One region of the Paraburkholderia sp. J69-1 genome, then DNA from elsewhere that is predicted to be linked to it. Evidence: riboswitches for the same ligand, from Rfam matches in the RefSeq annotation. Region 1 holds a riboswitch; each other region holds the start of a gene.

Region 1 (10,518 bases):
GCTGGACGGCGCAGACGCGGCGAGCCGCGCGGGCGAGAGGCGAAACAACCAGGGCGCGGCTGGTTCAGCGCGCCGGGCCTCTCGCGCGAGAGGTGCGATGTTAACACGCCCGGCCGCCCTGCCGATGTCACCCCGCTAATGGCCGCCCTAGGCCCGCTCGCCACGGCTCATCTGTCCCTTGCGTGCCGCCACGCGCGGCGTCGTGCGTGCCAAAATAGCCCCTTGCCTCCGCCTGCGGCCACGCTACCCGCGCTGCCGCCGGGCATGCTGCATCACCGCTGCATCACCTTCTGCAAACCGCTGGAAAGAGGACGCGCTTCATGACTGCACCGCTGCAAATCGGCCTGATGGGCTACGGCTTCGCCGGCCAGACCTTCCACGCTCCCGTGATCGCCCATAGCGGCGCTGCCACGCTTGCCGCCATCGCCACGAGCCAGGCCGAGCGCGCGCAGGCCGATTACCCGGACGCCGCGATCGTGCCCGATATCGACGCGCTGCTCGCACTCGACGCCATCGAATGCGTCGTCATCGCCACGCCCAACGACACGCATTACGAGCTCGCGCGCCGCACGCTGGAGCGCGGCAAGCATGTGCTGGTCGACAAACCCGTCACGCTCACCGCCGAAGAGGCGCGCACGCTCGCGGCCATCGCGAAGCAGCGCGGTCTGGTGTTCGCGCCCTTCCACAATCGCCGCTGGGATGGCGATTTCCTCACCGTCAAACAACTGATCGCAAACGGCGAGCTTGGCCGCGTCACGCATTACGAATCGCACTTCGACCGCTTCCGCCCGCTGGTGCGTCAGCGCTGGCGCGAGGACGCCACGCGCGGCGGCGGCCTGCTCTACGATCTCGGCCCGCATCTGATCGACCAGACGCTGGCCCTGTTCGGCGCGCCGCAAGCGGTGACGGCCTTCGTGCACACGCGCCGCGACAACGCCAGCGCGCCCGATTACGCACATATCGTGCTGCGTTACGACGGTCTCGACGCCGTACTGCACGCAAGCGCGCTGGCCGCCTACGCGCCGCGTTTCGCGATCCACGGCACGCGCGGCAGCTACCTGAAGAACGGCCTCGATACCCAGGAAGACCAGTTGAAGGCGGGCCTGCGCCCCGGCCAACCCGGTTTCGGCGCTGGCAACGAGGCCGGCCGCCTGCACACCATGGCCGACGACGGCCAGGAGTCGGAGCGCGAAGTGCCCAACGCAGCCGGCAATTACGCCGATCTGTACCGCGCGCTGGCTGCCGCGATCCGCGACGGCCAGCCGTTCCCGGTGAGCCCGCAGGACGCCATCGACGTGATGACGATCGTCGAACTGGCCATGCAAAGCGCAGCCGAAGGCCGCACGATCGCGTTTTCGCGTGCTGCCTGAGCCTTGAGGCTTGTGGCTAGAGCGTCGCTACCTTGCAGTCCGCCGACGCGGCTGAAAGGTCCATACAAACGGTTACATCTGCCGCAAGCCGCGCGGTCATCGCACCGCGCGCGCGGGACGTTTGCCGACGTACAACGCCAAAAAGAGCAGCAATGACCACAAGGAGAGTCGAAGCAATGACCCGTATCAACCGTGCCTTCCGCCGTACCGTTCAATTCGCCGCCGCGAGCGCGCTGGTTTCGACGCTCGCCGCGTGCGTCGTCAACCAGCCCGCGGTACGCAGCGGCCCGAATCCGCATGAAGTGGCCGTGGACCGTCTGCATCAAATCGATGCGCGCATCGACAACCTGAGCCATCGCATCGACAACCGCGTGAATCAGGGCTACTACCCGCCGCCCCAGGGTGGCGCGCTGCATCACCGTCTCGACACCATTCGCGGCGAAGCGCATGACATGGCCGCCCAGCATGGCGGCGGCATTTCGGGCGACGAACAGCACGTGCTGAATCAGGAACTCGATACGGCGGCGCGCGCGATCGGCGAATAAATCCGCCGCAGCGCATCGCTTGACGAAACGGGCCGCCTTCGCGCGGCCCGTTTTCTTTTGCGCGCGCGCTGGAACCGAACGAACCAAACGAACCAAGCGGGCCAGATCGCAAGCCAAAAATCGCCCGTCTGCGCGAGCACGGCGAGCACAAACGCCCTCGCGCAAACCCTTGCCAGGCGGCCATCGCAGCCTTTAGCGCGTAGCTACCCGCCGCCCCGAAACCCATTTTTTCCGGATTGACACAGCCCCACGGCGTCCAGCACAATCGCTGCGCGCGTCGGGAGAGCGCGCCGTCGAAGTCGGATGGCGCCGCCGAAGGGGCAACCCACAAACTCTCAGGCAAAAGGACCGTGCGCGCCGGACCGCTGGATCGCCACAGGCGAATCGGCACTCAGGTCCGCAACTCTGGAGAGCGGCAGTAGGACGGCGGCGCGGATCGTAACGCACCCGGACGTTCAGGCTGCCCACCGAAGGGGCGCGCGTCTTTCGAGGCGCAATCTCTCAGGTATCGAGGACAGAGGGGCCATGCAGGAAACGACCACGGGCATTGTGCCGGCGGCGTTTCCTGCATGGCCTTTTTCGTTTTCGCGCGAAATCACGTGAATTCCGCACGAAACCTCGCGACCGCCTGAGGCCCCATGACCGAACTCAAACGCACCCCGCTGAACGACACGCACCGCGCGCTCAATGCCCGTATGGTCGACTTCGGCGGCTGGGACATGCCCGTCAACTACGGCTCGCAGATCGACGAGCATCGCGCCGTGCGTACCGACGCCGGCATGTTCGACGTCTCGCACATGTGCGTGGTCGATTTCGCCGGCGCGAAGGCGCGCGAGTTCTTCGCCCGCGCGCTCGCCAACAACGTCGCCAAGCTGACGGTGCCGGGCAAGGCGCTCTACTCCTGCATGCTCAACCCCGAAGGCGGCGTGATCGACGACCTGATCGTCTATTACTTCGCCGACGATGCATTCCGCACCGTCGTCAACGCGGGCACCGCCGAAAAAGACATCGCCTGGTTCGACAAGCTCAACGCCGAAGGCGGCTTTGGCCTGACCATCACGCCGCGCCGCGATCTGGCGATCGTCGCCGTGCAGGGCCCGAACGCCCGCGAAAAAGTCTGGCAGGTTGCGCCCTCCTCGCGCAGCGCCTCCGAAACGCTCAAGCCTTTCAATGCCGCGAAGATCGAAGCGACGCCGTTCGGCGAGCTGATGATCGCGCGCACCGGCTACACCGGCGAAGACGGCTTCGAAATCGTCGTGCCGGCCGCCGCCGTCTGCGAACTCTGGGATGCGCTGGTACGCCAGGGCGTGAAGCCCTGCGGCCTGGGCGCACGTGACACGTTGCGCCTCGAAGCCGGCATGAATCTCTACGGCCAGGACATGGACGAAGGCGTTTCGCCGCTCGACGCGGGCCTCGCCTGGACCGTCGACATGAAAGAGCCGCGCGACTTCACCGGCCGCGCCGCGCTCGAAGCCAATGGCACGCGTTCGACCTTCGTCGGCCTGATCCTGCATAAGGAAAACGGCAAGGCCGCGGGCGTGCTGCGCGCCCACCAGAAGGTCCTCACGGCGCAGGGCGAAGGCGAGATCACGAGCGGCACTTTCTCGCCGACGATGCAGGAATCGATCGCCTTCGCGCGCGTGCCCGCGGGCGTGCAGCCGGGCGACGCCGTGCAGGTGCAGATCCGTGACAAGGCCCTTCCCGCAAGCGTGGTAAAACTCCCGTTCGTGCGCAACGGCAAGGTAATGGTCGCCTGATCCTGTCCGCATAGACAGGCTTCACGCCGCGCACGCCTCCCTCTTTTCAAGCCCTATAAGCAACCACGCACTGGAGCAACCATGAGCATCCCGGCCGATCTGAAATACACCGAATCGCACGAGTGGGTCCGCACCGAAGCCGACGGCACGCTGACCGTCGGCATCACCGATCACGCGCAGCAGGCGCTGGGCGACATCGTCTTCCTGGAACTGCCGGAACCCGGCCGCAAGGTCCACGTCGATGAAGCGGTCGCCGTGATCGAGTCGGTCAAGGCCGCTTCGGACATCTACGCACCGGTCGCGGGCGAGATCGTCGCGTCGAACGCCGAACTCGTCGATACCCCGGAAGACGTCAACAGCGAGCCCTATGACTCGTGGCTCTTCAAGATCAAGCCCGCCGCAGACGCCACGCCTGACCGGCTGATCGACGCCGCCGCCTACGAAAAGGCAATCGGCGCTTAACCCCAACCGCATCGGCGCGGCGGCGCGAGGCTCCTGACGGGCCTCGCGCCGCCCGCCGGCAGGAAATTTCATGAAGCTCGAACACCCGGATCGTCTGATGAACACCTCGCCCTCGGCTATTTCGCTCGCGGCACTCGAAGCCCACGACGCCTTCGCCGCCCGTCACATCGGCCCCGATACGGCCGACCAGCAGGCGATGCTCGATGCGCTGGGCTTTGCCTCGCGCGCCGCGCTGATGGACGCGGTGATTCCGGCGCAGATCCGCCGCAAGGAAACGCTGCCGCTTGGGCCCTTCGCGCAACCGCGCTCGGAAGCCGAAGCGATCACCGCCCTGCGCGCGCTCGCCGACAAGAACCAGGTGTTCCGCTCGTACATCGGGCAGGGCTACTACGACACGCATACGCCGGCCGTGATCCTGCGCAACGTGCTCGAAAATCCGGCCTGGTACACGGCTTACACGCCGTATCAGCCGGAAATCTCGCAGGGCCGCCTCGAAGCCCTGCTCAACTATCAGCAGATGATCGTCGACCTCACGGGTCTGGCGATCTCGAACGCCTCGCTGCTCGACGAAGCCACCGCCGCCGCCGAAGCCATGACGCTCGTGCAGCGCGTGGGCAAGTCGAAGTCGAACGTGTTCTTTGTCGCCGACGATGTGCTGCCGCAGACCATCGAAGTCGTGCAGACGCGGGCAAAACCGATCGGCATCGAAGTCAAGGTCGGTCCGGCGGCTGACGCTGCGCAGGCAGGCGCTTTTGGCGTGCTGCTGCAATACCCGGGCGCGAACGGCGATGTGCGCGATTACCGCGAACTCGCCCAGGCCGTGCACGCTGCAGGCGGCGCGGTGATCGCCGCCGCCGATCTGCTCGCGCTCACCGTGCTCACGCCGCCCGGCGAATGGGGCGCGGACGTGGCCGTGGGCAACTCGCAGCGTTTCGGCGTGCCGATGGGCTTCGGCGGCCCGCACGCCGCTTATCTCGCGGTGAAGGACGAATTCAAGCGCCAGATGCCGGGCCGCCTCGTGGGCGTGACCGTCGATGCGAACGGCAACCCGGCGCTGCGCCTCGCGCTGCAAACGCGCGAACAGCATATCCGCCGCGAGAAGGCCACTTCGAACGTCTGCACGGCGCAGGCGCTGCTCGCGATCATGGCGAGCATGTACGCGGTCTATCACGGCCCGCAAGGCCTGAAGCGCATCGCGCTGCGCGTGAACCGCGTCGCGGCGATCCTCGCGGCCGGCGCGAAGCAACTGGGCTACACGCTCGCCAACGCGTCGTTCTTCGACACGCTCACCTTCGAAGCCGGCGCGCGCACCCAGGCGCTGCACGACGCGGCGCTCGCACGCGGCATGAACCTGCGCCGCGTGAGCGAAACGCGCGTGGGCGTGTCCGTCGACGAAACCACGACGCGCGCCGATCTGGCCGACCTGCTCGCCGTGTTCGCGCAAGCCGCGTTCGCGGGCGAAACGCCGTCGGTCGACAAGCTGGACGCCGAGCTTGCCGCTGCGACGAACGCGGCGAACGCGACGAACGCGACGTTCCCGGCCGCGCTCGCACGTGAAAGCGCCTACCTCGCGCACCCGGTTTTCAACCGTCACCATTCGGAAACGGAAATGCTGCGCTATCTGCGCAGCCTGTCGGACAAGGATCTCGCGCTCGACCGCTCGATGATCCCGCTCGGCTCGTGCACGATGAAGCTCAACGCCACGTCGGAAATGCTGCCGGTCACGTGGCCCGAGTTCGGCCAGATTCACCCGTTCGCGCCCGCCGAACAGACCGTCGGTTATCGCGAAATGGTCGATCAGCTCGAGCAGATGCTGGTGGCCGCGACCGGTTACGCCGCGGTTTCGCTGCAGCCGAACGCCGGCTCGCAAGGCGAATACGCCGGCCTGCTGATCATCCAGGCGTACCACGCCTCGCGCGGCGAAGCGCACCGCAACGTCTGCCTGATTCCGGCTTCGGCGCACGGCACGAACCCGGCATCGGCGCAAATGGCCGGCATGCAGGTCGTGGTGGTGGCCTGCGATGCGCAAGGCAACGTCGATATCGCCGATCTCAAGGCCAAGGCCGATCAGCACGCCGCGAAGCTGGCGGCGATCATGATCACGTACCCGTCCACGCATGGCGTGTTCGAACAGAACGTGCGCGAAGTCTGCGAAATCGTTCACGCGCATGGCGGCCAGGTGTACGTCGATGGCGCGAACATGAACGCGATGGTCGGTCTCGCAGCGCCGGGCCAGTTCGGCGGCGACGTCTCGCACCTGAACCTGCACAAGACCTTCTGCATTCCGCACGGCGGTGGCGGCCCGGGCGTCGGTCCGGTCGCGGTGGGCGCGCACCTCGCGCAGTTCCTGCCGAACCAGCTTTCGTCGGGCTACAAGCGTTCGAGCGATCAGGGCCACGGCATCAGCGCGGTGAGCGCGGCGCCGTACGGCTCGGCATCGATCCTGCCGATCTCGTGGATGTACATCGCCATGATGGGCGCGGAAAACCTCACCGCCGCCACCGAAACCGCGATCCTCAACGCCAACTACGTCGCGAAGAAGCTCGCGCCGCACTTCCCGGTGCTGTACAGCGGCCCGGGCGGACTGGTCGCGCACGAGTGCATTCTCGACCTGCGCCCGATCAAGGATGCAAGCGGCATCACCGTGGACGACGTCGCCAAGCGTCTGATGGATTACGGCTTCCACGCGCCCACCATGAGCTTCCCGGTGCCGGGCACGCTGATGGTCGAGCCGACCGAGTCGGAATCGAAGGAAGAGCTGGATCGCTTTATCGACGCGATGGTTGCAATCCGTGAGGAAATCCGTGCCGTCGAGGAAGGCCGCGCGGACAAGGAAGACAACCCGCTGCGTCACGCGCCGCACACGGCCGCCGTGGTGATCGCGAACGACTGGAAGCACGGCTACTCGCGCGAGCAGGCGGCCTATCCGCTGGCGTCGCTGGTGGCGCGCAAGTACTGGCCGCCGGTTGGCCGCGCCGACAACGCGTATGGCGACCGCAACCTGTTCTGTTCGTGCGTGCCGGTCGGCGAATATGCCGACGAAGCCGCCGCTCAGGGCGCGGGCGAGTAAGACGCGCCCGGCGCCGCACGCTCTGTCGCGCCGTCTCGTGGCCGCCTGCCGGCCCCGCTGCGAGGCATTCGAGCCGCCGCGCGCCCCTTGCGGGGCCGCGGCGGCTTTTGCGCAACGTACATTTGCCGCCGCAAACGTCCGCCAAACCGTTAACATCACACACCTGTCAGCCTTGAACCAGGGAGTCGCGCATGGCGCGGAAGGTGGAAACGGCCTTTGCCGGGCATGCTCAATCAATTACGCAGGCGATCCGGGCGCGCACGCGCGTCGCGGCCTGTCTGCTGGGCGCGGGGCTGATCGCCCTGGGCGCGGCGCAACCGGCGCGCGCGGCGATGAACTTCTGCGCGGCGCCCGCGCTGCAAACGAGCGAGCGCACCAATGCCGATCCGGGCGTGAAGGCGCTCGTGGCCGAAGTGCAGTCGCACGTGAACGACACGCCGCATCCGCTTGCGAAGCTGCATACGGAAGGCACGCTGCCGCACGAGGGGATTTACGACCAGAGCGTGGAGGCCGAGAAAGAACTCGACCTGATGCGCAATGCAGCGCTCGCCTGGCGCGCGACCAGCGACGACCGCTATCTCAAGCTGGTCGACCGCTTCCTGCTCGCCTGGGTCACGACCTACCAGCCGAGCTTCAATCCCATCGACGAAACGCGTTTCGAAGGGCTGATCCTCGCCTACGACATGACCGCCAGCGCGCTGCCCGTGAAAACGCGCAACGCCACGATGGTGTTCCTGAACAAGTTCGCCAACGGCTACATCCAGCAGGTGGATGCGCAGCCGCGCCCGCTCAAGGGCACTTTCGCGAACAACTGGCAGAGCCATCGCGTCAAACTGATTTCGATGATCGCGTTCACGCTCGACAACCGCAAGATGATTGCGACGGCGCAGCGCCTGTTTATCGAGCATATCGGCGACAACGTTTCGCCGGACGGCTCGACGCTCGATTTCGGCGAACGCGACGCACTGCATTACGTGACCTACGATCTGCAGCCGCTCGTGACGGCCGCGCTCGCCGCGCGCCGCCACAACCGCAACTGGCTGCCGGAGCGCGCCGCCAACGGCGCCACGCTGGCGGCCGCGCTGGACTGGTTGACGCCCTACGCCACGGGCGACAAATCGCACGACGAATTCGTGCATTCGAGCGTGCCGTTCGACGCCAAACGCCGCGAAGCCGGGCTGCCCGGCTACACCGGCGCATGGGACCCGAGGAACGCCGCCGAGCTGTACCACCTTGCAGCGCGACTGGACGGCCGTTACACGCCGATCGCGCTGAAGCTGGCGCCCACGCCACCCGCGTGGGTTGCCGTCTGCCTGCCGTTGCCGGCGCGCTAGAAGCGCGTGATGGGTTGCAGCGGTGGCGCATTGAGTCCGATGCCGCGCACCGCACCGTGCGGCATCCCCTGAAAACCGACACGATCAAGCAGGAGCAGTACCCATGGCAGTAAGCGTTTTCGATCTCTTCAAGATCGGCATCGGGCCTTCGAGCTCGCACACGGTCGGCCCGATGCGCGCGGCGCTGATGTTCGCCGAAGGGCTGGAACGCGACGGGCTGCTCGCGCCCACCGCCTCGGTGAAAGTCGAGCTGTACGGCTCGCTCGGCGCCACCGGCAAGGGCCACGGCACCGACCGCGGCGTCATGCTCGGCCTGATGGGCGATGCGCCCGACACCGTCGATCCCGACACCATCAACGAACGCCTCGAAGCCGTGCGCACCTCGCGCCTGCTCGCGCTGCTCGGCCATCACACGATCCCCTTCGTGATGAAGGAGCACATCGCGTTCTACCGCCAGGCGCTGCCCGAACACCCGAACGGCATGAAGCTGCGCGCGCTCGACGCCACCGGCGCGACGCTGCGCGAAAGCACGTATCTCTCGGTGGGCGGCGGCTTCGTCGTCACGGCGGGCGCGCCGAATACCAAGGTGCTGTCCGCGGTGGAGCAGATGCCGCATCCGTTCCGCTCGGGCGCCGAATTGCTGGCGCTGTGCGCCTCGACGGGCAAGAGCATTGCGCAACTGATGCTCGAAAACGAGCGCGTCTGGCATAGCGATGAAGAAATCCGCTCGGGCCTGCTGCGCATCTGGGACGTGATGCAATCGTGCGTCACGCGCGGCTGCGGCATCAATAATCCCGATGCCGAAGGCACGCTGCCCGGCCCGTTCCAGGTCAAGCGCCGCGCGCCGCAGCTTTATCGCGCGCTCACCGCGCACCCGGAGCGCGCGTTGCAGGACCCGCTCTCGATGATCGACTGGATCAACCTCTACGCGATCGCCGTCAACGAAGAAAACGCCGCGGGCGGGCGCGTCGTCACCGCGCCGACCAACGGCGCCGCCGGCATCATCCCCGCCGTGCTGCACTACTACGTGCGCTTCACGCCCAGCGCGAACGAACAAGGCGTGATCGACTTCCTGCTCACGGCCGCAGCCATCGGCATTCTCTACAAGCTCAATGCGTCGATTTCGGGCGCGGAAGTGGGCTGCCAGGGCGAAGTGGGCGTGGCCTGCTCGATGGCGGCGGGCGCACTCGCGGCCGTGATGGGCGGCACGCCGCTGCAGGTGGAAAACGCCGCCGAAATCGGCATGGAGCACAACCTGGGGCTCACCTGCGATCCGGTCGGCGGCATGGTGCAGATTCCGTGCATCGAGCGCAACGCGATGGCGTCGGTGAAGGCGGTCAACGCCGCGCGCATGGCGCTGCGCGGCGACGGCGCGCATTACGTCTCGCTCGACTCCGTCATCAAGACGATGCGCGAAACCGGCGCCGACATGAAGACGAAATACAAGGAGACCTCGCGCGGCGGCCTGGCGGTGAATATCGTCGAGTGCTGATCGCAGGCTGATGCACCGGCGCACACATATCGAAGCAGGATCGTAAAACCCGATTCAGGACTGAGAGGAGACAGCAACGCCATGCAGCAGCAGTCGAACGAAATCGCTTCAAGCAAGGCATCGACCACCACCGGCGCACGCCTCGTGGTGGATGCGCTGGTCGCCAATGGCGTCGAGCGCGTGTTCTGCGTACCCGGCGAGAGCTATCTCGCCGTGCTCGATTCGCTCGCCGATGAAACCGCGCGCATCGACACCATCGTGTGCCGTCACGAAGCGGCCGCCGCCAATATGGCCGAAGCCACCGGCAAGCTCACCGGCAAGCCGGGCGTGGCGCTCGTCACGCGCGGGCCGGGCGCGACGCACGCGTCGATCGGCGTGCATACGGCCTTCCAGGATTCCACGCCGATGATCCTGCTGATCGGCCAGGTCGCGCGCGAACAGATGGACCGCGAGGCGTTTCAGGAGATCGACTATCGGCGCATGTTCGG
Region 2 (10,518 bases), on a different contig from region 1:
CCTTGCATCTGCTCCGTTCTTTCCACTTCCTGGTACTGCGCCGGATTTCCGCCCGCTACCTCGAAGAGATTCGCAATGTCCGATGCACCGCTCATGCGCCGACCCCGTCGTATTCGTTGTGCGGTCCACCGACCGGCGCCACGCGCCTCTCGCACAACTTGCTGTTCTTTACTTGCCGAATAGAAAAACCATCGTCCCCGATGCATCCGCCGGTCCGGCCGTGGTGATCCGCAATTGCGAATCGGCACCCAGCTGATGCATCCATGCTTCGTAGGCGCCTTCCAGAAACGCCCCGGCCCATGGAAGATTCTCCGGGCCAAACGCCGCCTTGAGCGGCGCGTGGTAATGGGTGAGCACCAGCCAGTCCTGCGCCTCGCGAATTTCGACCGTACCCCAGTCCAACTCGCTCCAGACCCGATTCATCGCCGCCTGCATCTCGGCCACCGTGCCGGACGGCGCGAGCGCATATTGACGGCCGAATTGTTCGCCCGCGCTACGCATGAGCTGGGTCAGGAGCCGGGGCGTCAGGTTTTGCGTCAACTCTTGCGTAAAGAGCGACAGGAACGGTCGCCATTGCGGTGCAGGCATGGAATTCATGACATATCCGTGCGCCTTGCAGGCAGGCGCACATTGCAAAGCGGAACTGATAGAAACGGCCCTGAGCACCATTCGGGCCGTGACCGACGATACGCGCGATGTACCTTGAGATGATCCGGCAAGGACGTCGATTCAAACACGCGCGCGGGGCGGATTATACTGATTATTCTCTCGATGTTTATTTTTTTAATCTCGCAACAGCACCCGATTTGTTACGTCGACGCGACAAAATAATCGGTAAAACGTTTGCGGATGCAAAAGGGGCAATGTCTGAGGATATAAGTGTCCAGGCGCACAGTCATATTCGTCAGACGAGTCCTGCAAATCACGCTGCGTGTTCGGTTACGAGCCGCTTGCCATCGCCACATCCGGGTCCAGAAGCGGCTCGCTCGGCGCGACGAATATGGCTTTCTGCGCCGGTTCTGACTGCACGTAGTCGAGCGACGCAACAGGCGCAGCCGCCTCCTGCGCACTGTCATGCCGCCATTGCCCGCTTTCCAGATCGCCGTCCCAGAGCGGCCCGTGCACGTCCAGATCGATGGCGCCTGGCGGATGCGCGTCGAACAGTTCCGTATAGATCGCCTGGGCAATGGCCAGTCGCGCGAGATGTTCGGCGGGAACATGCGCAAACGTTTCGTCATGCACGCGCGGCACCAAGAGCGAAAAAGGCTTTTCTGCAGAGCCGATTCGAATGAATCCAACACTGATCCCGGATACGACAATCACGCTGTAGCGCAATGCTTCGTTCCCGTGCCCCGGAATACGAAACATGAATTCGGTCGTTTTCATTTTTTATTGTGACCCGGCATGCGTGCGAGGCATGAGGTCAAACTGGATTATCTTTTATAAGCTGGCGTCCAGATTGCCAGTCTGATCATCTGGACCGAACACACATCGACAAACTTCCCCGCGCCGATGCGTGCACAAAAAAGCTGCCGTCTCGAACGAAGCGGCAGCTTTAATATTCGCATTTCGATTGCGCCCAGCCTTTGAATGACCGATGCCGCATGAATTTGCAGTCGATGAAAATACTATCATGCAACGGACTGCTTACCATCTTCGGCCAATTTAAAAATTCGAAAAACTTCCCGGAGTTTACATATCACCATCATGCAACGGCTTGATGAATTTCCCGCGATGAGCCATGAGATTGTTTGCATCGATTCATTGCAAACGTTTGCAGATGAATTCTGAAGAAATCTATCTGATTCGCGATTACGCGAGCAACGCGTCATTCCTATGAACAAATGCCGTGCGAGCGTCGCGGCTCCCGCCTTATCGATACTTATGTGCGGTAGGTAACAACGGCCATTGACTCAATGTGGGAAACCACCCATATTTTCTTACAGGCGGTGGCGCGCGGTCCGGCCCCTCCGCTTTCCTGCGCATGTAGATCGTGAGTTTCGCGATTGCCCGGCGATCGCATCAACGACGATTCTGAGCATGCCGACTTGACCGTGCCTAAGCAGCATCGTCATCACGGTGGGGCTACTGCATGTCAGCTGACATTACCCGTGCCCAGCGTCTGCCCGCCGCGTGCAGGCATTGCGGCGGCGTGCTCAAGGAGTACGTCGATCGCTGCCCGTACTGCGGGGCGAGCCGTCCGCTCGAACGCGCCGCGCTGCGCGTGCGCTCGCGCTCCGAAGCTGTCGCGACGTCCGGCAGCAGCGCCGGTGCGCCGCCTGCGCAGAATGCCGTGACGCCCGCGGATCATCCCACCATCAAGGCCGACTACCAGCACCACGCCGCGCTCGAACACGCACCCGGGCAAATCCAGCGGCGCGCCTTCCCTAAAATCCTCTTGCTTGTTTTGCTGTTTCTGGCGCTTGCGTATGCGGCGTATCTGATGCTTGGCGGCGCGCGCAAGCCAGGTGACGCGGGCGATGCGGGCGAAGGCCAGGGCATTCATTCGCTGGTCGGAAAGATTTTGCCCTACTTGCCACGCAGCCGTTCGAGTTCGACCGACACCAATTCGACAAGCACCAATTCGAGCGCCGATACCCCACCCGCCGACGTTCCCAAGCCCGTCGCCGTACCGCAATTCAAGGACGTGCCCGATAGCCTGCGCGCGGCGCACGCCGGTCTCGCGACCAACGATTTGTCTGACGCAAAAGCCGCCGACGAAGCCGCACTCGCACACGACGCGCAAAACAGCGACGCGCTGGCCATCCAGCGCGACATCGCCGCGCGCGAGCAACGGCGCGACAGCGCGCTGCAAAACGCCGACCGCTGCGTGAACCAGCGCGACTGGGGCTGCGTGCAGCAACAGGCCTCCGAAGCGCTCGCCATCGATTCGAGCAGCCAGCAGGCGCAGTCGTTGATGGAGCGCGCGATTCTGTCGACCGCCTGGGCACCGGCTGCATCGGGCGCTGCGGCTCCTGCAGCCAGCGCGCCCAACCCGACACACACGCCCGCCGCCGCGAACGACAGCGGCGCGGATGCGCGCGAGCGCGCCATTCTGCAAAACGGCTGGAAGTCTCCTGCACAGCCCGGCAATACCCAATGACCTCGCGCCCCAACCCGATCGCAATCTGCCGTCCATCACATCCAATGCGGGAGAGTGACCATGCTGAAGACGACTCTAGCGGCAATGGCGGGGTTGATCGCCCTGCTCTTTTCGGCGTTCGCCATAGCCGCTGCGGCTGACGCGCACTACAAGATCACGACCGGGCCGGAACGCGGCACGTATATCCAGATCGGCCAGGATCTCGCCAAATGGGTCGCGCAGCCCGCAGGCATCGATCTGGAAGTGCTGCCCTCGAAAGGCTCGGCGGAAAACGTGCAGCGCATGCGTTTCGAGCCTGGCGTGAAACTCGCGCTCGTGCAGTCCGATGTCTATCAGGCTTATGTCGATATGGCCAATTCCGGCAATCAGGACGCCGGCACGACGATTCGCCCATTGCGTCTGATCATGCCGCTTTACGACGAAGAGATTTATTTCGTCGTCCGCAATGATTCGCCGATGAAGAGCATCAACGAGATCAAGGATAAGGTCATGAGCGTCGGGCTGATCGGCAGCGGCACGGCGCAATCGGCCACCACGCTGTATCGCCTGATGTTCGGCCAGCCGATTCCCGATCAGAACGCGCAGCATCTGAGCAACGAAGATGCGCTGGCCGCGCTGATCGTCAAGAAGATCGACGTGGCGATTATCGTCGCCGGTCAGCCCGCGAAACTTTTTACCGACATGAATCCGAATCTGCTGCAGCAGATCCGTTTCCTGCACGTCGATCCGGCCGCGCCGGAAACCGCGCGCGCGAAACAAACCTATTTCCCCGCGACGATTCACACCTCCAGCTACCCGAACTGGCTCAAGGAAGATGTGCCGACGTGGACGGTCAAAGCCTTTCTCGTCACCTACGATTACAACCTGCGCGATACGGTCGGCAATCTGCGGCGTTTTGCCGATTCGCTCTGCGTGAACTTCGACAATCTGCAGGAGCACGGCCATCCGAAATGGAAACAGGTCAAGCTGGAACTGCCTGGACTCGGTAGGGGATGGCAATACTATCAGCCGGTCGAGCGGCGCCTGAAGGCGTGCTTCGCGCATCGCGCCGCGACGCAGGCGGCCGCCGGTGCGGGCGCGCAGCCACGCGCCCCCGCGCAGGTGGTCAATGGCCGGCCGTGTTCGGATCAGGAGCGCCTGCTGCTGCTTTGCGGCAAGTGAAGCGAAACGCAGGCTTCATCCACGCGAAGCGCAGGCGATCTTCATCAACGTGCGGGCCGGCCCCACGGGGTCGACCTGCTCGAAACGAATCTTCGGTTCGACCGCCCGCGCGATTTCATCGCCGTTCGCATCGTAGGCCAGCAGGCTCGCCAGGCCAACTTTGCGCGCCGTGCAGCGGAACGCGAATAAGGCGCGATCGTGGGTTTCCTGCTTCGCGCCAATCAGATTGGGCGGGTCGAACTCTGTGCGCGTCCACACCTTGACGATGCCTGCTTCGGCGGCAATCGAGGAAGCGTCGTAATAGATCGTCGCGCCGGAATCGTGTGAGAGCACGCGCCACTGCACGGCGTGGGCCGCAGCCGCGTAAAACAGCAAACCCATGCAGCCGGTCGTGGCGGCGAATTTCCCGACGCTCACTGCGATGGAATCAATCGTGCAACGCGCCACGCTTTCCTCCTGCATTGCTGCGTTGAGCCAGTGCAAAAACCGGCAAACGCCAACCGCGCCAGCGCGGTCAGGCGCAAGGATAAACCGGCCATAAAACTCATGGCGGTATTCAGATCGGTATCGACGCCGGCGCTGCGCAACAGCAGAAAAAGCCCCGCCGTCAGCAGCGAAACGCTCGCATACATCTCGTGGCGAAACACAATGGGCACGCGATTGCACAGCACATCGCGCAATATGCCGCCGACGATGCCCGTCGCCAGACCCGCCATCATCACGACCGGCACGCGATATTCCATCGTCAAAGCGACATTGCAGCCGATCAAGGTGAACGCCATCAGACCCATTGCATCGAGTACGAGAAATATCGTTTGCAGATGTCGAAGATATGGCGCGATCAGCATCGTCAGCAAACCCGCGCACAGCACGAGATACAGATAAGCGGGATGCTGGGTCCACGCGACCGGAAAATGGCCGAGAAAGATATCGCGAACCGTGCCGCCGCCCAGTGCGGTAACGAACGCAATCACCAGAACGCCAAACACGTCGAACACGTCGAACTTGCGGCGGCCAGCGGCCAGCGCGCCGGTCATGGCTTCGGCGGTAATGGCAAGGAGATAGATGTAATTCAGCATGCTGCGCACCTCGGTAAAACGAGCGGCAGCGGGAACGACAACAGCAGAAAAAGCATAAGAACCTGGAAAAGAACAGGGTGCGCGATGCACACCTCGAAAGCCTCTCCCTCTGTCCTTTTACCTGAGAGTTTGGGCTCGTTACGAGCCTGCCCCTTCGGTGGACCGCGATCCTTGCACGCGCATCGATCGCGTGAATCGCAGCCTCTCTCCAGTCGGCGAAATTCTCTCGTGGTACATGTGCCTGAGCGATTCCGGGAGCTTGCGCCTTCGGCGGAGGCACAGATGGCCTCTCTCTCCCACGAAAGAGTCGGCGCAATTATCGGTGTCGATAAAGCTTCGTGTCAAATACGCGACGATGCGATGTCCGCGCACGGCCTGGAGTCCATTGAACGATAATCGCGTTTCAACGCCCATCGATGCCCTCTCGCGAGGGCGAGGAAATCCATGCCAGACGCCGCTCCCCGCTCCGCCCGCATCACCCCGTTGTTCGCCCTCTTGCCTTTCCTGCGGCCTTATGCGGGGCGCTGGGCGCTGGCGTTTCTCGCGCTGCTGACATCGGCGGGCGCCACGCTCGCGCTGCCCGTGGCGTTCAAATATCTGATCGACCGCGGCTTCGCGAGCGGCGAGCGCACGCATATCGACCGCTATTTCATCGCGCTCTTTATCGTCTCGCTGATACTCGCGGCGGCGACGGCCCTGCGCTTCTATTGGGTTTCGTGGCTTGGCGAGCGGGTCACGGCCGATTTGCGCCGCGCGGTCTACGACCACGTCATGCGCATGAGCCCGGAATTCTTCGAGACCACGCAAACCGGCGAAGTACTCTCGCGGCTAACCACGGATACGACCTTGATTCAGGCCGTAGTCGGCACGAGTCTGTCGCTTGGTTTGCGCAACGCGCTGCTGACGATCGGCGGCGTGACGATGCTGGTGACGACGAGTCCGGTGCTATCCGCCTATATCATCGCGACGCTGATCGTGGTGGTCGCGCCCATCGTTATTTTCGGGCGCCGCGTGCGGCGTCTGTCGCGCGCGAGTCAGGACAAGGTGGCCAATGCAAGCGCACTGGCCGGCGAAGTGCTCAACGCCATGCCCACCGTGCAGTCGTACACGCAGGAAAATTACGAAGCGCGGCGCTTTGGCGGCGCAGTGGAAACGGCCTTTGAAACAGCACTCACGCGCATTCGCGCACGGGCGGGGCTCTCCGCCGTGGTGATCGTTTTCGTGTTCGCGGCGATTGTGTTCGTGCTGTGGCTGGGCGCGCAAGCGGTACTGGCCGGGCGCATGACGGCGGGCCAGTTGTCCCAGTTCATCCTTTACGCAGTATTCACGGCGGGCGCGGTGGGCGCGGTCGCCGAAGTCTGGGGCGATCTGCAACGCGCCGCCGGTGCCACCGAGCGTCTGCTGCAACTGCTGGCCGCGCGTTCGCCGGTTGTGGAAGCCGCCGCGACCGTGCCGCTGCCGGCACAAGGCGAAGGCATCCGCTTCGAGAATGTGAGCTTTTCGTATCCGTCGCGCGCAGGCGTGGCTGCACTCGACGGCTTTACGCTCGATGTGCGTCCCGGCGAACATGTGGCGCTGGTCGGGCCTTCGGGTGCGGGCAAAACCACGCTGTTCCAGTTGCTGCTGCGTTTTTACGATCCGCAGTCCGGCCAGATTTCGATCAACGGCGTGCCCACGCAACAGGTCTCGCTCAACGCGCTGCGCCAGTCGATTGGCGTGGTGTTGCAGGAATCGGTGATTTTCTCGGGCAGCGTGCTCGACAATATTCGCTACGGCATGCCCGACGCGAGCCTCGCGCAAGTGCAACGCGCCGCTGAAATGGCCGCAGCCGCCGGCTTTATCGACGCATTGCCGCAAGGCTACGATACGTTTCTGGGCGAGCGTGGCGTGCGTTTGTCGGGCGGTCAGCGGCAACGCCTGGCGATTGCGCGGGCGATCCTCAAGAACCCGCCCGTTCTGCTGCTCGACGAAGCCACCAGCGCGCTCGATGCCGCCAGCGAGCGCCTCGTGCAGACCGCCCTCGATAACGCCGCGCAGAACCGCACGACGCTGGTGATCGCGCATCGGCTGGCGACCGTGCAACAGGCCGACCGCATTGTCGTGCTGGAACATGGCCGCATCGTCGCGCAGGGACGTCATGCCGAACTGCTGCAAAGCTCGCCGCTTTACGCGCAGCTTGCGGCGCTGCAGTTCGAAACGAGCCCGGGCGATCTACCGGCAAATATCGGTTAGCGTTCCGAATTAACTGGAGGAGTGCGTGATGCGCGCGGCAGCATCACGCCATTTCGATGCGATTGCGCCCGCGATCTTTCGCCTCGTAAAGCGCGTGATCGGCGGCGCTGAATGCCTCGCGATAACCGTTATCGCCCGATCCATTGCGCCAGACATGCGTCGCGCCCAGGCTCAAGGTCACGACGCCCAGCGGCGAGCCACGGTGCTCGATGGCAAGCCGCTCGACACCCGCGCGAACGCGCTCCAGCGCAAGACCCATTTCGGCGCGCTCGATGCCCGTGAAAAACAGTGCGAATTCTTCGCCGCCCACGCGGCCCGCGATCATATTGTGTTCGTCGGCGGCATCGCGCAGCACCTGGGCCACCGCGCGCAGACACACATCGCCGGCCGGATGGCCGTAGTTGTCGTTGTACTGCTTGAACCAGTCGATATCGACCATCACCGATCCCACGCCCTCGCCGTCGCGCGCGCCCTGCCAGCGCCGGTGGACGCTTTCGAAGGTGCTGCGGCGGTTGAACAGTTGCGTCAGAGGATCGACTGCGGACGCCATGCGCAGACGCAGATCGTTCTCGATCATCTCGCCGAGATGACGCAGCACGCCGCGCGCGTTGTCGTCCATGCGGCGCGGCTGCGGGTCCATTGCACACAGCGCGCCGATCGGCTCGCCATCGGGCAGACGGATCGGCACAGCGGCGAAAAAGCGCACATGCGGCGGATATTGCACGAGCGCGCAGCGCTGCACGTCATCGCGTTCGAGCGTGTCTTCGACCACAAAGACACTGCCCGTGCGCAACGCGTGTTCGCTCAACGAGCTTTCGCGCGGCGTGTTCGTCACCAGCGCGCCCAGATCGCCGCAAAAGTGCTGATGCGAAGCGTCGAGCAGCGTGACCGCCGTATAGGCCGCGCCCGTGACGAACTTGAGGATGCCGGTGGCGTGGCCGAAGCATTCGCGCATGACCTGATCGTCATGCAGAAGCCATTCGACGACCGACGGTTCCGCATGGGTCGGATGGAAGCCGGTCAGGGCAAGCTGCGGGCGCGAGGCCGGACGATCGGAGCCGAGGAGCGAGGACACGAGAGCTTCAATTGAGTGCGATGCCCTCTTAACGGCAGCAGGCGGGCAAAGTTTAACGAAATCGGGACCCGATTGTTTTCGCCCATTTGTACTATGAATGCAGGTCGCCTTACACCGTCTTTTTTCTGAAAGCGTTTTATCGCACGGCAATTAATTAGCAATCCAGATCGATCGATACGATCGAAGCCCCCATTCAAACTACCGTGGCGGACATCAAATCGGCGGTCTTTCGGGCGGCAGAGACGCCAGCGCGGCGCGTGCGATTGCGTGGTTTTGGTTCATCGGCGGGTCTCCTGGCCATCGCCCCGATGGCGATCGCCTTGCGATTTCGATTGTGCCCTCAATCCTAACCGTTAAAATCCCGGTCTTTCATTCCAACCGGCCTTTCCCGATGCAACCCGCTTCGCCCCCGCAGTCCGCCACACCCAACTCTCACCCTACTCACCCCAGTCACACCCACGACGACGCACCCGCCCGCGACCTCGTCTACGGTCCCGACGACCGCCCCGCGCCCGCCATCGCCTTTGTGGCCGCGCTCCAGCATCTGCTGGCCATTCTCGTGCCGATCGTCACGCCCGGCCTGCTGATCTGCCAGTCGCTGGGCGTGTCCAGCCGCGACACCACGCTGATCGTGTCGATGTCGCTGGTGATTTCGGGCATCGCAACTTTCCTGCAGTGCCGCCGCTTCGGTCCGCTGGGTGCGGGCCTGCTGATCGTGCAGGGCACCAGCTTCAACTTCGTCGGCCCGCTGATCGCCGGCGGCAGCCTGATGGTCAAGCAGGGCACGCCGGTCGAAACGGTGATGGCCGCGATCTTCGGCGTGGTGATCGCCGGTTCGTTCGTCGAAATGGCCGTTTCGCGCATCCTGCCCTTCGTCAAGCGCCTGATCACGCCGCTCGTCACCGGCATCGTGGTACTGCTGATCGGCCTCACGCTGATCAAGGTGGGCCTCATCAGCATGGGCGGCGGCTATGGCGCGATCGCCAAGGGCAACTTCGCGAGCGTCGAGAACCTCACGCTGTCGGGCGTCGTGCTCGGCACCATCATCGTGCTCAATCGCGTGCCCATCGTCTGGGTGCGTAGCACAGCGCTGGTGATCGCGCTGGTGGTCGGCTATATCGTGGCCGGCGTGCTCGGCCGCCTCGACTTCACGGGCGCGCGCGAAGCCGCGCTGTTCCAGATCCCGACGCCGCTGCACTTCGGCATCGGCTTCTCGTGGTCGCTGTTCGTGCCGATGCTGATCATCTACCTCGTCACCTCGCTCGAAGCGATCGGCGACGTCACGGCCACCAGCAAGATCTCGCGCCAGCCCGTGGAAGGCCCGCTGTGGATGCAGCGGATCAAGGGCGGCGTGCTCGTCAACGGCGCGAATTCGCTGCTGGCCGGCGTGTTCAACACCTTCCCGAGCTCCGTGTTCGCGCAGAACAACGGCGTGATCCAGTTGACCGGCATCGCCAGCCGTCACGTCGGTGTGTGGATTGCGGGCATGCTCGTCGTGCTGGGCCTGTTCCCGCCCGTCGCGGGCGTGCTGCAGGCCGTGCCGGAGCCCGTGCTGGGCGGCGCGGCAATGGTGATGTTCGGCGCCGTGGCCGCTTCGGGGATCAATATTCTCGCGGGCATCCAGCTCGATCGCCGCGCGCTGCTGATCATCGCGGTGTCCCTGGCGCTGGGTCTGGGCGTCTCGCAGGTGCCCGAGATTCTGACCAGCCTGCCGCACGCGCTGAAGAACGTGCTGGAATCGGGCGTGGCCACCGGCGGCCTCTGCGCGCTGCTGATGAACTGGTTCCTGCCGGAAAAGCGCTAAGCGGCTTTCGGTATCACTTCAAGTGAAAACGCGGCCCGAGGGCCGCGTTTTTCATTGGGTTCGT
Region 3 (10,518 bases), on a different contig from region 1:
CCAACACGGGCGGCCAGACCGTCGTGCGCGAAGCGTCCAGTTCCGTCGCGCCTTCGCGCTGGGGTTTCTTCGGCAAGGAGGATCTGGGCGCGGGCTATACCGTCGTCTTCAAGCTGGAAAACGGCTTCAACGTGAATTCGGGCGCGTTGGCCAGCAGCACAGCGCTCTTCAACCGCGAGGCGTGGGTTGGCATCCGCGGTCCGTTCGGGCAGATTCAGGCGGGCAACAACTACACGCCGCTGTTCCTGAGCTACGTGACCTATTCGATCGGCGAACTCAATGCGCTGGCCTGGGGCAACGCCACCAACAATTACGTGTTCGTGCCGGTCGCGCGCACGGCGAACTCGCTGCGTTATGTGTCGCCGGAAATCGCGGGCTTCACGCTGCGCGCGCTCTATGCACGCGGCGCGAACGGATCGGGCGGCGTGCCGGCGTCGCTGGGCGACACGCTTTCGGCTGGCATGAACTTCAAGGCAGGCGCGTTTTCCGCCGATGTCGATTATCTGCAGCAGCGTTTCGCGCCCACCGCCACGCTCACGACCAGCACGCAAGTCGGCACCGGGCGCTATTACCTGATCGGCGCGTCATACGATTTTGGCGCCGTGAAAACCGCCGCGCTTTATCAGATGCACCGCAACGCCACCGGCGTGAGCAGTTCGATTTCGAGCGCCTACGCCACGCCCAATCACGACTTCTACGAAGTGAACGCCTTGATCCGCCATGTTGCGGGCGGTTCGCTGCTGGCGAGCTTCGGCCAGTACTGGCTGCGTTCGGGCGGCGACGGCCACGCGCTCTCGTGGGCCTTGCGCTATGACTATCTGCTGTCGAAACGCACGGGCTTTTATGCGGGCGTGGCGGGCGTGCGCAACCACGGATCGACGGCATTTACCGTGACCGATGCAGCCGGCCCAGGCATCGCCGTGGGCGCGGGCAAAAACATCACGACGGAAATCATCGGTCTGGTGCACAACTTCTGATACGCGGATTAACAGCGATGGCGGATGCCGCGGGCAAGCCGCGCGAATCGGTGCCGCACGCGTGCCGATAGAACGACATCGCGCTGCGCGATAGAAAATCTATCGGCGAAACATCGCAGAGCGAATTTTGAAAAAGCGGTTGCCGTGAGCACTCTGCCCCGCTAATCTTGAGGCGTTCTCACACGCTGCATGGAAGAGATCGTCCTACCGGAACGACGCCGACGGAGCAACCGCCCCGGAAACTCTCAGGCAAAAGGACCACGCAGCCGGAACATCTGGAGAGCGGCGCATCGCAACGATGGCGCCCACCGAAGGGGAGCCTCGCGCGCCGTAAGCACGCAGGCGAAACTCTCAGGTACATGGACAGATGGGGCATCGGCGCCGGTTGCAATCGGCCGGCGATGCCTAATGCGCTTCACGCACTCTGGACCATGTCATGTCACGAATCGCCGTTATCGGCGCCGGCATTACCGGCGTCACCACCGCCTATGCACTCGCACGGCGCGGCCATAGCGTCACCGTTATCGATCGTCACCGCTATGCCGCGATGGAAACGTCGTTTGCGAACGGCGGCCAGCTATCCGCCAGCAATGCGGAAGTCTGGAACAGCCGCGCCACGGTGCTAAAAGGCCTGCGCTGGATGATGCGGCGCGATGCGCCGCTGCTGATGAATCCGCGCCCCAACTGGCATAAATACTCGTGGATTGGCGAGTTTCTGCGCCAGATTCCAAACTACCGCAGCAACACGATCGAAACGGTGCGGCTCGCCATTGCGGCGCGCGAACATCTCTTTTCGATTGCGCAAAGAGAGTCCATCGATTTCGATCACGAACAGCGCGGTATTTTGCACTTCTATGCAACGCAAAAGGAATTCAATGCCGCGACGAAAGTGAATACGCTCTTGCGCGAAGGCGGACTCGACCGGCGCGCCGTCACGCCCGACGAAATCCGCGCTATCGAACCCACGCTTCAGGGCGACTTCTTCGGCGGCTTCTTTACTGAATCCGATTCCACCGGCGATATTCATAAATTCACGCGGGGTCTCGCGCAAGCCTGCGAGCGTCTGGGCGTGGCGTTTCAATATGACACAAGCGTGCAATCGATCGTCGATGCTTCAAGCGGCAAGGTTGAAATCGCTTCCGTGCGCGACGCCTTGCCTTCGACATCCACATTCGACCGCGTCGTGATTTGCGCGGGTGTAGGCAGCCGCGCTCTGGCCGCGCAGGTGGGCGATCACGTCAACGTTTATCCCGTGAAAGGCTATTCGATTACCGTGTGTCTGGACGACGAAGCGAGCCGCGCCTCCGCACCGTGGGTAAGCCTGCTCGACGACGCGGCGAAAATCGTCACGAGCCGGCTGGGCGCGGATCGTTTTCGCATCGCCGGTACGGCAGAAATCAATGGCGCGAATCGCGATATCCGCTCGGATCGCATCGAGCCGCTGGTGCGCTGGGCGCGTGAGCACTTCCCTGCGATCTCGACTTCGCGCGTGATCCCGTGGGCGGGTCTGCGGCCGATGCTGCCCAGCATGCTGCCGAAGGTCGGACGCGGGCGGCAGCGCAACGTCTTCTACAACACGGGGCACGGGCATCTGGGCTGGACGCTTTCGGCGGCTACGGCCGATGCTGTCGCGTCGCTGGTTGACGAAGACGTCGCAGCAACGCGTGCGCCGCTTGTTGCGCAGGCGGCTGCGGCTGGCCGATAAGCGCCCGCAATTCGTCGAGTTCGATGCGCGCCGCTGCGAGGCGGCGCACGAGAGTCTCGTCGGCGGGTGTGATGGGCATGCGCGTTTCGGCGCGCAGGCTTGCGTCGAGCGACATCATCGCCTTGATTGCGCTGGGGTTGGGCGCGGCAAATAGCAACCGTAGAACCGGTTCGAGATGCGCGAATAACTGCGTTGCTTCCTCTGCCTGCCCTGCGTTGAAAAGCTGTTGCACGTGTGCGAGCAGATCGGCACACACGTGGGCGCTCGCCAGAATGCCGCCGGTTGCGCCTGCACGCAGGCAATCGAGAAACGCATCGTCGTTGCCGCACAACATGGCGATGGGTAGCGCGCCGAACGCATCGAAGCGTTCGCGCGCGCATGCCTTGATTGCCTTGATTGCCTTGATATTAGGAATACGTATTAATTCGGAAACTGTCTCCGCAAAAATACCAACCCCAGTTCGATGCGGCACATCGTAAAGCACGATATCGCGCCCGGTGACCTGAGCCGTCTGAGTGAAATGCCAAAGCAGCCCAGCCTGATTCGGGCACAGATACGCCGGCGCACTCACCAGATAGCCGGCCAGATCCCAGACTTCCAGCCGGTGGATTTCATCGACGAAATCTGCCGTGTCGATACCGCCCACGCCTGCGATCACGGGAATACGTCCCGCGACGACTTCGGTAATCGCCTGCATCACCGTGCTGCGTTCGCTGCGGTCCAGCAAGGCCGCCTCGCCGGTCGTCCCCAATGCGACGAGCCCTGCGATTCCGCTATCGACGGATCGCTCCGTCAAGGCTTCGAGCGCGGCCACGTCCACGGTGCCTTCGCGAAACGGTGTCACGAGCGGCAGCCAGATTCCTTTGTACATATCAGTTCGCCTCGCTGTCGTGGCGCGGGCGCAGTGCGCTCACCGTTGCCTCCGGCACGACACCCAGCAGCGTATGCAAGGTGAAGCCGAAATCCTCGGGCGCGATATCGAGCCGGACGATCACCGACTCGCCGCGCTCGCACGTGCGCGTCACATAGACACCTAATGCCGAATGCAGCAGCGCCACCAGATTTGCGCGCGAATCGGCCAGTGTTTTGCCTTCGAGCGCAATATCGAGCCACGCGCGCGGCGCGCGAAACGGCAGAACGGCGGCGCTCGAACGGCGCAGGACAGGAAGCGTCGAAGAAACCGCTACGGAATGAGCGTGTTGCATGCGATTGGGCACGGCAAGCGTGCGTTGTGTCGATGACAAGCAGCGTATCGGGCTTCGCGTAAAGCAGGCGTAAAAATCATGGGCAGCGCCGCAAAGACCGTGAATGCAGGCGCGTGGTAACCTCCTGGCGGCTGGCCGTGCTGGCACCTGTACAGCACAGCCGGCAACGCACCTAGGAGCACAGATGAACCCCGCCAAACCCGCCCGCCCCACGCTTCCGCACAAGCACGACCTCGAAGCCATGTCGGCCTTCCGCTACGACTTGCGTAAATTCCTGCGCGCGTCCGAGGAAATCGCCAATGCCGCCGGCATCACCACGCTCCAATATCAGTTGCTGCTGCATGTCTGCGGCTTCCCGGACCGGCAATGGGCCACCGTGGGCGAACTGGCCGAACGCCTGCAGGCCGCGCCCAACGGCACCGCCGCGCTGGTTTCTCGCTGCGAATCGGCCGGACTCGTGACGCGTAAAACCGATCCCGCCGATCGCCGTCAGGTACAGGTGCATCTCACGCCCAAAGGCGAGTCTTTCCTGCTCGATCTCGCGGCCCAGCACAAGGCGCTGTACGGCGCGTTCCGCTGGGTCTTCGATCAAGCCGCCGAGTAGCACCAGGCCTCGCTTTGCCCGCGCGGCCTGGGTGACGTTAAAATTTATGTCACAATATGCCTTAATCGGCATTTTCCCAGCGCTCTTATGCGAATCCTGACCCTTATCGACCGCCGCGCCATCCTGCGCAGCCAGCGACGCTGGCTCTATTTCGGCATGTTCTGGCTCGGCGCGGTCGTGACGGGTCTCGTCGCGGTGCTCTACGCGCGGCTGATCGACTACGGCTACGACCTGTTCCTGAAGATGACCGCGCACGCCTTCTGGCTGCCGCTGATCGTCACGCCGGCGGTCGCGGCGCTGGGCGTCTGGATAACCCGCCGATGGTTTCCGGGTTCGGAAGGCAGCGGCATTCCGCAGGTCATCGCCACGCTGCATGACGTGCGCACACTCGGCCCGCGTCTGCTGACGCTGCGCATTCTGGTCGGCAAGATCGCGGTTTCATTTCTGGCGATACTCGGCGGCTTCACCATCGGCCGCGAAGGGCCGACGATCCACGTCGGCGCGGCGCTGATGTTCAGCCTGCGGCGTTTCTATCCGGCGCGGCTGCGCAGCATCTATGGCGTCGGGCTCGAACACAAGCTCGCGCTTGCGGGCGCGGCGGCCGGCCTGTCGGCGGCATTCAACGCGCCGCTTGCGGGCGTCGTGTTCGCCATCGAGGAATTGACGCGCAGTTTCGAGCAGCGCACCAGCGGCGTGCTGATTACCGCAATCATCTTTGCAGGCGTCGTTTCGCTCGCGCTGCAAGGCAATTACGTTTATTTCGGCACTATCGCCATCGACGGGCATTTTCCGAATCTGCTCGCGGCGGCCGTCTTGCTCGTGGGCGTGCTGACGGGTGTGGCAGGCGGATTTTTCTGCTGGCTATTGCTCAATACGCCGCGCTGGATGCCGTCGAAACTGCTGACGTTGCGCACGCAACGACCGGTGGTATTCGGCGCCGCCTGCGGGCTCTTTATCGCCGTGATCGGCGTGGCCAGCGGCGGGCATCTGTTCGGCAGCGGCTACGCGGAAGCGCGCAACATGCTCGAAGGACATTCGCAACTCGGTGCGGCTTATCCGCTGCTCAAGATGGCGTCGATGGTGGGTTCGTATCTGCCGGGCACGCCGGGCGGCCTGTTCGCGCCGTCACTGGCGATTGGTGCGGGTATCGGCAATGCCCTGCATATGGTGTTCGGGCAAATGCAATTGCCGATGCTGATCGCGCTCGGCATGGTGGGTTATCTGGCCGCGGTCACACAAAGCCCGATTACGGCGTTTGTCATCGTGATCGAAATGATCAACGGACACGCGCTGGTGCTTTCGCTGATGGCGACCGCGCTGATTTCGAGCCAGGTGTCGAAGATTTTCGCGCCGCCGCTTTACGAGGCGCTGGCGAAGCGCTATATCCGCGCATGAGGACGGTGCAAGCACCGTCCTACTCGCACGCAATTAACGCAGCGCCTTTACATCGCCTGCGGCCACGTTAGCGGCTTGCCCGCCCCACGTCGCGCGCAGATAGTTCGCCAGTTGCGCGAGTTCCTCGTCGCTCAAGGTCGACGCAAACGCCGGCATTGCCTGCATGTTTTCGACGCCCGCGAACTTCTGCGTATCGATACCATCGAGCATCGCCACCAGCAGGTTGTGCGGATCGGCCTGACGCAGCGTGGAATTGCCGTTCATCGCCACCGCAACGTGCGGCTTGCCCTCGCCCGCCAGCCCGTGACAACCCGCGCACACGGCCAGATAGACCGAACGTCCTGCCGCGAGCGCGGCGCCATCGGCTGAGACCGCCGGCAGCGGTTGCGGCGCAGGCGGCGTATCGCCGAGCAGATAGACACCCAGCGCGCGCACATCGTCGTTCGTGAGGTATTGCGTGCTCAGATGCACGACCGGATACATCTCGCCGAACGCCGAGCCTTGCGGCGCGATGCCCACGCTGAAGAAACGCTGCAGATCAGCAGCCGTCCAGCCGCGCGCCGCGAGACCCGCCGGCGTGATGTCCGGTGCAATCACGCGCCCGAGCGCCGCGCCCGAAAGCGGTTTCGCATCCACCAGCTGGCCCGCGAAATTACGCGGCGTATGGCATTCGGCGCAGTGGCCGAGCGCGTTCGCGAGATAGCGTCCGCGTTGCCAGTCCGCCGATTGCCCCGTCGAGGCATCCGGCAACGTATCCTTCAGGAACACCATGTCCCACAACGCCATGCCGAAGCGCAGGTTGTACGGGAACTTGAGGTCGTGCGCGTGGTTCTCGACCGGCGCCGGTTTCACCGTCATCAGGTAGGCGTAGATCGCGTCCGAATCCGCGCGCGTGAGCTGCCGGTACGACGTGTAAGGCATCGACGGATACAGATGCTTGCCGCGTGCATTGCCGTCGTGCAGGGCGCGATAGAAGTCGTCGGCGCTCCAGTTGCCGATGCCGTGTTGCTTGTCCGGCGTGATATTCGAGCCGTAGAACGCGCCATAAGGCGAGGCGATTTTCACGCCGCCCGCGAACGGCGCGCCGTCCTGCGAGGTATGACACGCGGCGCAATCGGCGGCCTTGACCAGATAGCGGCCGTGCGCGACCTGCTCGGGCGTGGGCGTGAAGACGTCGTGCGATGGGGTCGATTCTTCCTGACCGCAGGCCGCCAGCGTGAGCACACTCAGCGCACAGGCTGCCGCCAGCACGCCATGCGCGAATCGATCAACGAGAGCGCGCTTCATGCCGCGTCCTTCACGAGACCGGGCGTGCTCATCACCACGTCCTTGACTGCCTCGTAGTAGCGCACGTAGCCCGTGCAGCGGCACAGATGGCCGTCGAGCGCGCTCATGATGGTGCTTTCGACATCGGCCTTCGCAACCGGCTCACGCTTGAGGCGTTCGATCAGCACCGTTGCGGCGTTGACGAAGCCCGGCGTGCAGTAGCCGCACTGGAAGCTGAAGTGTTCGAGAAACTTCTGCTGCACCGGCGAAAGCTCGACCACTTCGCCCGCTTCGTTGCGCTTCGCGTGGCCTTCGATCGTGCGAATCTTGCGGCCATTGAAGAAGTGCGCGCCGGTGATGCAGGTGCGCATTTCCTCGCTCGTACCGTCGGGTTGATCGACGATCACCACGCAGGCGTGGCACACGCCCTGCCCGCAGCCCAGACGCGAGCCCGTGAGGCCCGCGTACTCGTGCAGGAACTCGATCATCATGAGACCTTCGGGCACCTGCATCGGGCCGACGGCTTTATCGTTGATCGTCAGTGCAAGCGCCTTCGGCTTGTATTGCACGAGCGGACGCTCGACCGGCGCCGCCGGCTGAGCGGGCACGGCCGAAGCCGCGGTGGCGGACGCCGCGGCGGCGCTGGCGCTCACCGCGGAAGCAGCGGATTGGGCCTGCGTCATGCGAGCACCTCCTGAATGTTTTGCGGGGTCACCGGCAGATCGGTAAAACGATGGCCGATGGCGTGCGCGATGCCGTTTACGATCGCGCCAACCACGGGAATCATCACCACTTCGGCGATGCCCTTGGGCGGATCGGTATCGGACAGCGGCGCGAGCACTTCGCCGGTCTGCGACCAGACGGCCACGTCCGATGCGCGCGGCAACTGATAACGGTTGAAGTTCCAGGTGCCGTTGCCGGGGCCGTCCTCGTAAAGCGGCAGATATTCGTGCAGCGCGTGGCCGATGCCCATCGCCAGACCGCCTTGCAACTGGCCAGAAACCAGTTGCGGCGAGATCTGGTTACCGCACTCCATGATCGAGTGATGCGTGAGCAGTTCGACCTTGCCGCTGGCTTCGTGCACCGCGAGTTCGACCAGCGTGCCGACCGCGCTGTAGTAAGTCACGGCCGCGTTATTGCGGCTCATCGGCGGAATGAAAACGCGCTTGCGGTCCAGCACACGGTAACCGTTTGCCGTCACCGGCAACGTTGCGGGCGCAACGGTTTTGTTACTGGCTGCGCTGTTATCGCCCTTACCGTAACGCAGCGACAACGCATCGATCGGCATGCGCTCGATCGTGCCGCCCATATCGAACTCGGCTTCGGCCCATTGCCAGCGGTTGAACACGTGCACGGCCGCGCCCGTCGGCAAGCCCATCGTATGCGCCTGCTTTGCAAGGCGTTCGAGCGGCAGCGGTTCGAGCCCGGCTGCGGTGAGCTTGCCGTCCACCCAGCGCGCGTCTTCGATACGCACCACCAGCGGCGCCGCCTGGCCGCCGCCGATGCCCTGCCCCCAGATCGCCATCGCCGCCGGCCACAGGCCGAAGCGGAACAGCACGCGCGCCGCTTCGCGCGTGCTATGCGTGAAGTAGAACGCCGAATTCGTTGCGCTCGACGGCGAAGCGATATTGGGCGTCCAGCGCGGATTCGCACTGGCCTTGTCCTGATCGGCCTGGCTCATCATATAAGGATCGCCGCTCGTGACGACCGGCAGATCGGGCCAGTCCGTCACGGCCACGCGAATATCCGCTGCGGGCTTGCCAAGCCACTTCGCCACCGCCACGGCCTGCGAAGTCGACATCCCCGTGCCGATTTCCGCGCCCGTATGCTGCAAAGCGATATTGCCGTTTTCGTCGAATTCGACTTTCGCAAGCGATGCTTCGGAGCCCGTACCAAAGTCTTTTTGCACGCAGGCAAAACCCACGCCATAGCGCTTGCCCGGATTCGCCGCTTCGTACTCGGTCTTGCGTTTCGCGCGACCGGTCCAGAGCGGATGCACCTTCGCACGTTCGAGCACATCGTCCACGCGGATCGCACCGGCGGGAATCGCGCCCTGCGTGTTTTTCATGCCGGAACGCAGCGCATTTTTAATGCGGAAATCGATCGGATCGACGCCCAGTTGCGCGGCGATTTCATCGACGGCCATTTCGGTTGCGGCCATGCTTTGCAGCGTGCCGTAGCCGCGGGCGGAACCCGCGTCGATGGCGCGCGACGCAATCGCCACGGCCGCGAAGTCGTTCTTCGGGAAGTAATAGATCGATTGCGCGGCCGTCGCGCCCACCATCGCCACCGAAGGCGAAAAGTTGCAGCGACCGCCGCCGTTGGCCTCGAAATCGCCCTTGAACGATTGAAGCAGCCCAGTCTTGCGATCGACGGCAATGCGGTAATGCATCTTGAACGCGTGGCGCTTGATCGACGTCTGGAACTGCTCGTAGCGGTCGTTCGCGAAGCGCACCGGGCGGCCTTCGCCATAAAGCGCCGCCACGAGGCCATAGAACGGCACGTTGTAGTGATCCTTCGAGCCGTAGCCCACCGTGTAGCACGGATGCAGAAACAACTGCTTCACCGGGTACGCGCACTTCGCAACCATGCCCGCGGCCGCATCCGCCACTTCGAGCGGCGACTGCGTGGGCACGACCATATGCAGCGACTGCGTGGCGGCGTCGTACCAGCCGTTCGCGTTGTCCGGTTCCAGCGCGGCGGTGTCGATCGACTGGGTGTTGTACTCGCGATCGAACACCAGCCAGTCGCCCGACGGATGATCGAGTTCATCGGCGATACGACCGGCGTGGAACATGCCCTGCTCGTCGAGCTTGCCGTGCTCGTTGCCGTCCGGCCAGACCGGCGCGTGCTTGCGCATCATGCTCGGGAAAATCGGCGCGTCCTTGAGGCTCGAATAGACATCGTCGTCATAGGGCGTCTTGCCGCCCACGCGCACGAAGCGGAACGTGCCCCACGGATCGCGTTCGAGCGAGCCGGTCTGCGCGCCGTAGCGGATCACATCGTCGCGGAACTTGAGCGCATTCTTCGCAAAGCGAAAGCGCGCGAAATCGTGATAGATCAGGATCGCAACCGCCTGGCCCAGATAGGCGGGCGTCTTGCCCGCGGGCAGCAGCATGTCGTCGCCGTAGAAGGCGGGGAACGCCAGGCCATCGCGCGCGAGATCGTCGGCGGTGACAACGCGGTCGGGCTTGAGATCGTCGCCGAGCAGGCTCAGGTCGAAGCCTTCGTAGAGGCGGTCGGCCTGGGTCGTGCGCAGAATCAGCGCGTGCGACTGCTGTTGCGGCCAATGGGGCATGTCGGCGGCGCGAACGTCACGCGCGAAGACTTTCGAGCCCGTGACTTTGGCGATACCGTCGATACGGA

Evidence for each region. Region 1 has a riboswitch for glycine ahead of gcvT (glycine cleavage system aminomethyltransferase GcvT). Riboswitches for the same ligand answer to the same signal wherever they lie in the genome.
Region 2: it holds a riboswitch for glycine, as region 1 does, so the genes downstream of both, U5A67_RS24065 (trimeric intracellular cation channel family protein) here and gcvT (glycine cleavage system aminomethyltransferase GcvT) in region 1, are expected to answer to the same signal.
Region 3: it holds a riboswitch for glycine, as region 1 does, so the genes downstream of both, U5A67_RS06455 (D-amino acid dehydrogenase) here and gcvT (glycine cleavage system aminomethyltransferase GcvT) in region 1, are expected to answer to the same signal.

The regions. Positions count from the first base shown of each region.
Region 1 covers NZ_CAJMZG010000004.1:344,548-355,065, reverse strand. Annotated here, with positions in the region: gene U5A67_RS09845 (oxidoreductase) at 321-1,370, shown strand; gene U5A67_RS09840 (hypothetical protein) at 1,547-1,915, shown strand; glycine riboswitch at 2,184-2,275, shown strand; glycine riboswitch at 2,311-2,443, shown strand; gene gcvT (glycine cleavage system aminomethyltransferase GcvT) at 2,554-3,672, shown strand; gene gcvH (glycine cleavage system protein GcvH) at 3,754-4,134, shown strand; gene gcvP (aminomethyl-transferring glycine dehydrogenase) at 4,205-7,204, shown strand; gene U5A67_RS09820 (alginate lyase family protein) at 7,396-8,538, shown strand; gene U5A67_RS09815 (L-serine ammonia-lyase) at 8,642-10,030, shown strand; gene U5A67_RS09810 (thiamine pyrophosphate-binding protein) at 10,112-10,518, shown strand, end outside.
Region 2 covers NZ_CAJMZG010000013.1:206,085-216,602, reverse strand. Annotated here, with positions in the region: gene bcsR (BcsR/BcsP family cellulose biosynthesis protein) at 1-95, opposite strand, end outside; gene bcsD (cellulose biosynthesis protein BcsD) at 169-597, opposite strand; gene U5A67_RS24085 (hypothetical protein) at 940-1,242, opposite strand; gene U5A67_RS24080 (hypothetical protein) at 2,093-3,103, shown strand; gene U5A67_RS24075 (TAXI family TRAP transporter solute-binding subunit) at 3,164-4,264, shown strand; gene U5A67_RS24070 (surface-adhesin E family protein) at 4,280-4,681, opposite strand; partial or broken gene U5A67_RS24065 (trimeric intracellular cation channel family protein) at 4,692-5,343, opposite strand; glycine riboswitch at 5,563-5,652, opposite strand; gene U5A67_RS24060 (ABC transporter transmembrane domain-containing protein) at 5,788-7,575, shown strand; gene U5A67_RS24055 (sensor domain-containing diguanylate cyclase) at 7,619-8,650, opposite strand; gene U5A67_RS24050 (uracil-xanthine permease family protein) at 9,042-10,454, shown strand.
Region 3 covers NZ_CAJMZG010000003.1:161,525-172,042, forward strand. Annotated here, with positions in the region: gene U5A67_RS06450 (porin) at 1-977, shown strand, start outside; glycine riboswitch at 1,158-1,248, shown strand; gene U5A67_RS06455 (D-amino acid dehydrogenase) at 1,414-2,682, shown strand; gene U5A67_RS06460 (4-hydroxy-tetrahydrodipicolinate synthase) at 2,591-3,553, opposite strand; gene U5A67_RS06465 (hypothetical protein) at 3,555-3,926, opposite strand; gene U5A67_RS06470 (MarR family winged helix-turn-helix transcriptional regulator) at 4,072-4,491, shown strand; gene U5A67_RS06475 (chloride channel protein) at 4,579-5,886, shown strand; gene U5A67_RS06480 (cytochrome c) at 5,920-7,173, opposite strand; gene U5A67_RS06485 ((2Fe-2S)-binding protein) at 7,170-7,835, opposite strand; gene U5A67_RS06490 (xanthine dehydrogenase family protein molybdopterin-binding subunit) at 7,832-10,518, opposite strand, start outside.